One region of the Priestia sp. 10L35 genome, then DNA from elsewhere that is predicted to be linked to it. Evidence: riboswitches for the same ligand, from Rfam matches in the RefSeq annotation. Region 1 holds a riboswitch; the other holds the start of a gene.
The links. A riboswitch is a leader RNA that binds a small molecule or an ion and turns the genes downstream of it on or off. The one in region 1 is predicted to bind cyclic di-GMP.

Region 1 (3,155 bases):
TTTATCTAATCCCATGTTTGTTAATACGTTCTTTAATTCTTGCATCTTTATTAATTTGTGTCCACCTACGTTAATGCCTCGTAATAAAGCAATATAAATAGTTATTTTTGGCACCTCTTTTGTTTTATTTCATTACTTTAACATCTTAATCGTTTCGTAATTCTCTAAGTAATTGGAAAATTTGACCTCTATGATGAGATTCATGTTCAATCAAATGGTAAACAACCCACTCAGGTGTAACGTCGTAATGTTCAAGTACTCTTGGTTTACGCCAATCTGTTAAATCCATTGAACGAAAGTGATAAAGAAATACTTCTCGCACCTTATTAAGACGGTAAAAATGTTCCTCTAAACTTTGTCCTTTAATGTGGGTTAAAGAGCCATCTTCAGAACTATTTTCTAATGGAAACAACGACCGTATTTCGGAATCCCATTCAGTAACAAGAACCTCATTATATAACCAATCTGCCTCGATAAATGCAATGTGATATAATAGTGAGCTAATCGTTTGTCTTTCATCAATTTTTGTATCAAGCATACATTGGCTGATGCCATTTAATTGTGTTAGAAGAGTACGGCGAACATCTTCTAAACACCATAGCCATCGGCCAATTTCTTCTTTATATGCTGGTAATGAAAATACCAGTAAAGCTCTTTTTCCCAATGAGATCACTCTCCTCTTAAGTAAAGTACTTACATTCTATAAAAAAGAGATGTTTCCTTCTTTCAAATAAGATTCTTTCACCTGTTCCCCATTCTATGCAACCAAAAATAAAAACTATGTATTTCATACGCAACAAAAACGACCAGTTTTGTTACTGATAACTCAAAAGTACAATGAATCTCTAAAACCCTAATATCAGTGTAACAAAAATATGGAACATTATTATTTGTAACATTATGTTTATTTCGGTGCTTTTGTTATATTGATTCATTGAGGATACACTACATCATCTATTATTAAGGCTGTCCAATGTAGATGGTCCAAAAAGGTACACCTTTTTAGACGGATTAAAAATACTAGGCCTTATTGTACGCTTGTTTTACGTCTCTTCCCAGCTGATAACTCTCAGCATTATTTTTGGAGTTAGAAATAGTTGTTTAATTCAGAAAATAATTATAGGAATACTTATTTTGACATACTTCAACATCCATTATGTAGTAATATTTTATATAAATATACACATTCAGATAAAGGCAAACTAGTTGAAAAGCTAGGACGCAAAGCTACAGGTCTAAAGTCAATTGACTATGACAGCTGAGCCTCCTGAAAATCTGGAGGAATTTATGTTTATGGACAGTAAAAAAGAAGTAATAACGTCACATTTAGACCAAGAATGGATTAGACTTATCCAAGAGGCTAAGGAAGTAGGGTTATCGGTTAAAGAAGTAAAAGCATTCTTAGATAATAAACAAACCTAGTGATAATAAAAAACATTAGATAGGCACGCTATCTAATGTTTTTTGTTATCGTGTTATCTTGAGATTTTGCTTCTAGAAACTGTTTAAATTCTTCTTTACTCACATTTGAATTCATTGCATCTTTAACTAGCTTCATCCACTCTTCTGGCAGAACTGCTATAGACTTTTTCATAATAGTACCTCCTTACATAAATACTTTTTATCATTTACCGTTTGTTTTAAGCTTAAAACCCTATTTTATAGTGACCATCCACTATATTACAACTAAATAGTTAATTCTCTTTACTTTAATCGACTATAGGTAGCTGTTTATGTAGTGTAAAATAAAATTCTTTCTATTATTCTCCCGGAGTCACCGCATTTTTGATATTCTGGTATTCTCTCCACCGACGATAAAAAGTAGCTTCACTTATATTTGTGATTTTACAGATTTCCTTTACAGGCTTATTAGTGGTTTCATGTAGTTCGATGGCATGTCGTAATTCATCATGCTTTAACGTGAATTTTTGCTTCTCTCCTTTATATATACCTTTTCTTTTTGTAATCGCAATTCCAGCTTGCTTCTTTTCTTTAATCATCGTTCGATCAAGTTCACTAAATGCAGACATAACGGTTAAGATAAACTTCCCTGAAGGTGTTCGTGTTTCTTCCTAGACGATCCATTCGTGTCACGATCAATGTGTCATCTTTTACTAGTTGATGAAGCAATTGTGTTAATTCTTCTTTTTGATGCTGGATACCAGATACTTTTTCTTGCACAATACGATCGACTTTTTCCTCTCTCAATTGTTCAATCTGCGAATCTAAATTTTGATCAAAGGCTGAAATACGCGCATACCCAAAAATCATAAAAAACCTCCTCAAAATTATTAATCAAAAGACAAGTGTATATGATAGTTGAATTATATAGAAAAATCAAAACTCTATTTAACTATCGTTTGGGTATACCCTATTGACTTATTATTCTTTTCTATTTATCTTTTTCATCCTTATAAATTTTTATTTACAGAAAATTATTGACGGTCCCTAAGTATTTTGACATGTGGTGATATAATTAATATAAAAAATTAATTAATAGCCTCAACAGGCTTTTCGGAGGAAAAGAGGAAAAATGAAAGATGAAATAAAGTTTTTAGGAGATAAAATCTTAGAATATAGATTTGAAATCGCTAATGAAGTACATGAAAGTAGAATGATTGGTATTACAGAAGAAGAAAAAAAACAATTGGCTGCTTTTGAAGTGGAACTTATTAATATCCGAGCTCACTTTATAAGTCTATTTGGTGAAGTTCTTAGGGATCATCTAGGTGAAAAAACAGCCCTCCAAAAATTTACACAATGGGGAAAAGAAAAAGGAGAAATGTTTTGCAATTTGAAGGTGCCATTGGATGAAGCGTTAAAAGATACAAGATATTATCGAACTTTCTTATGGAAGAAATTGAAGGAAGTAATAAAGGAAAACAATCTATCAATAGATACGGTATTTGAAGTAGGTGAAATTATTGATCCTCTTTTAGATCATGCTGCTTATTCCTTTAGTTTAAGTTATGTGCATTTCTATCAATTAACCCTTGAACGTGCGCAAAGTGCATTTCTTGAATTATCGGTGCCTGTTGTACCTTTAGCCAAAGAAATCGCTGTTTTACCTCTCATTGGAAATATAGATACGGAAAGAGCCAATTATCTAATGGAAGAAACGTTGAAATCAGTAAACAGACTACAACTTCAACGTT
Region 2 (3,155 bases), on a different contig from region 1:
ATAGCTTGACTAATACCAACAAAATTAAAGGAAACAAAAGAGAAATTCTCATTTCATGAACAAGTGACCAAATCACATTGTTGTAGGCATCAGTATTGTATGTCCCGATTAAAAAGAAATGTTCAATTAGTAATCTTGGCGATTCTCTCATGTTCCAAGAATTGTTAAACCATAGACTTAATTCATTGATCCCTCCTTGAGCGAAAAGTAATTTACACCCAATCGCAAGACAAACGGAAAACAAATATGGAAGATAGATCCGGCACACTCGCCTAATTACATATTCTCCGTAACGAAAAGAACTGCTTTCATAAAACGGAAGAGCTAATACAAAACCGCTTAAAACAAAAAACAAAACAACCGACTCGTTGCCGCTGCTAAAAAATAACCGTAGCGGACTTTCTTTTAACACGTACATCAGGAAAGAAGAATGAATTTGATAGCTGTATTCACTGAAACTTGGGAAAATCATGAGGTAATGATTAATAACAACAAATAAAGCGGCCAATCCCCTTACAGAGTCAAGTTCTACGTAACGCTGTTTCATACAATCCCCTGTCTAAAATGTAGTAGCACAACGCGATTATTCTTTTAGATCACGTAATTCGGCTCGTTCATTCTCTTTCTGTACACTCGGCAAAACGTTCATTATAATGAATTAAAAAAATGATAAATCGACAAATATTCTTAATAAAGAACAATTTGTAAGTGAAGTATAGCATGATATACCCGCATCAAGAATAGGTATTTTAACCTATTTATTCTTTATAAAGAACAAAATATTATTAGTTTTATATTTTTATGTACACAAGATGCACAAATATGCGTTATAATGAACAAAAACCTATAAGAAGAGGATGAACTGAATGTGATAGGGGAAAAGATTAAGAATTTGCGACTAAAAAAAGGCTATTCTATTACACGCTTGGCTGAAGAAGCCAATATTTCAAAATCGTATTTGTCTCATTTAGAAAAAGGGTTAAATAATAATCCTTCTCTTCAAATGCTTGATAAAATCGCGTCTTCTCTTCACACAACGATCGATGAATTAATTGAGGGAGATATCAGCTGTCCAGCTCTAACTTCAAAGCCAGCCCTCAATCTAGAGTGGCTTCAATTAATTGAACGAGCCGTTCAAGACGGCATGACCAAAGAAGAATTTATTGAATTTCAGTATTATTTAAAGTTCCGAAAAACAAACTGATACATCCATTTACTAACGTTTAATTTTTTTTGTGATAATCGACCTATTTCGACATCTTTTACAAATATTATTTTGTAAAATAACTGTATACTAAGAATACTATTACAAATTATCCAGATAAGGGCAAAACTATTGAAAGATAGTGACGCAAAGCTTCAGGTCTAAGGCCATTTTTGGCTACGACAGCTGGGTTCCCTGGCAAAGGGTGGATGAATCGTAATGAAAAAAGAAAATGTACTGTCAATCGATCAAGAGTGGGTAAGTCTTATGGAAGCAGCTCGCACGCTGGGGCTGACTATCGAAGAAGTCCGGAGATTTTTATCGGATCTTAAGCGGAACTAAATTAAAAAAGCACGCTCTAATTAGAGCGTGCTTTTTACAGTTATTATTATTCTAGAAGAAAGTGAAACCCACTCCTATTAAATACGAATTCCTTTTGGCTGACGCTCATCAAATGTATAAATCTCCGTAAATCCGCACTGTTTCGCCATTTCAACCGCTTCTTTCATATGCGCTCCTACCGTTTCAGCAAAGTGTGAATCAGAGCCAATTGTTAAGATTTCTCCGCCTAAATCGCGGTACAGCCCAACAACTTCAAGTGCCGGCAATGCTTCACCCAGCTTCCCTCTTATACCTGAAGTGTTAATTTCAATTCCGATATTACGATCAATTGCTTTTTTCAAAATATCTGCAAGAATATTTTTGAATTGATGAAAGTCGTAAATGCCGTACTGTTCAAACGCATAGCGCTTCATTAAATCTAAATGAGCCAATACATCAATGTCGGCGTCACTTACTAGCTTATACATTTCGTTAAAATAAGCGCGGTAAATCGCTTCTTTATCGTTCAGCTCCAAATGTTTACGAAGCTTGATGTTATTAATGTTATGCACCGAACCTAAAATAAAATCAAAGTTCTCTTGCTTCATCGTTTCTTGATACTTCTCTTTTAAATAGTGGGGCTCACAAATTTCAATTCCTTTTTTAATCACTAGCTGACCTTGAAACTGATCTCTGCATTCCGCTAGTTCTCGTTCATATTTATCAAAATCCATATGACCGTATGTTGGCGCTAATGGATTTAATGAAAAGTGCTCGGTAAAACAAATTTCGTTTATGCCGTTTTTCACAGCTTGTTCGCACACTTCTTTCATGACTGCCTGTGAGTCAAATGAATTGTTTGTGTGATGATGGTAGTCTACTAGATACATAATTAGTCACCTCTAAGTCTATTATACATTTCTCCTGCTCTTACTGCACATAGAGACCCTTTTCCCCCTTATCCCGCCTTTTTTTGTTCATAAAAAGTATTTCCAATAAAAAAAGACATTTTTCCTCTTCCAGTAATCCTCCTTTTCTTATAAACTAACTTAATATAGCAGAGGTTCTGACATACAACTTGACAAACAACTTTTACTTACAAAGGAGAAAGGAAAGAAGAAATGCAGATTGAAAAAAGTTTTGCTCAAACAAAAAGCCCCTTTCTGTCTTACTTAAGCTCTTATACGAAAAAGATGAAAGGAGAACTAAAAGAAGAACCGAAAATCAATTATAGAGACGCGGTCGTTTCTTCTATTGGAGGCTTAATTGCGATTATCATCAGCAGCGCGATTGCACTAGCTCTTGGTTATCCAATGGCTCTTGCTCCGATTGGCGCAAGCTGCGTACTTGTCTTCGGGGCACACAAAGGTCCTTTATCACAGCCGCGCCACGTGCTTGGAGGGCATTTGCTCGCAACGGTTTCCGCACTTATTATTTGGAGCTTATTTCATCGAAGTCTAATCACCATAGCGATTGTACTTGCTTTTGTTCTTATTTTAATGATTCTTACCAAAACCGTTCATCCTCCCGCTGCAGCTAGTGCGATTGTTGCAATTAATACTCAAGCAGGCTGGGGATATTTAGGTATTATTATGATTTGTGCATGTGTGGTTGTATTGATTTCTACCGT

Region 2: linked by a shared signal. The riboswitch ahead of AC1DEF_RS17940 (anti-repressor SinI family protein) and the one ahead of AC1DEF_RS25805 (anti-repressor SinI family protein) in region 1 are both predicted to bind cyclic di-GMP.

What each region holds. Positions count from the first base shown of each region.
Region 1 is NZ_JBFTKA010000012.1:25,575-28,729, forward strand. It holds gene AC1DEF_RS25795 (DUF1697 domain-containing protein) at 1-105, opposite strand, end outside; gene AC1DEF_RS25800 (DinB family protein) at 146-664, opposite strand; cyclic di-GMP riboswitch class I at 1,187-1,271, shown strand; gene AC1DEF_RS25805 (anti-repressor SinI family protein) at 1,252-1,422, shown strand; gene AC1DEF_RS25810 (anti-repressor SinI family protein) at 1,451-1,594, opposite strand; partial or broken gene AC1DEF_RS25815 (recombinase family protein) at 1,761-2,271, opposite strand; gene AC1DEF_RS25820 (STAS domain-containing protein) at 2,534-3,155, shown strand, end outside.
Region 2 is NZ_JBFTKA010000004.1:468,558-471,712, forward strand. It holds gene AC1DEF_RS17930 (acyltransferase family protein) at 1-547, opposite strand, end outside; gene AC1DEF_RS17935 (helix-turn-helix domain-containing protein) at 869-1,204, shown strand; cyclic di-GMP riboswitch class I at 1,317-1,403, shown strand; gene AC1DEF_RS17940 (anti-repressor SinI family protein) at 1,424-1,546, shown strand; gene AC1DEF_RS17945 (histidinol-phosphatase HisJ family protein) at 1,624-2,415, opposite strand; gene AC1DEF_RS17950 (HPP family protein) at 2,719-3,155, shown strand, end outside.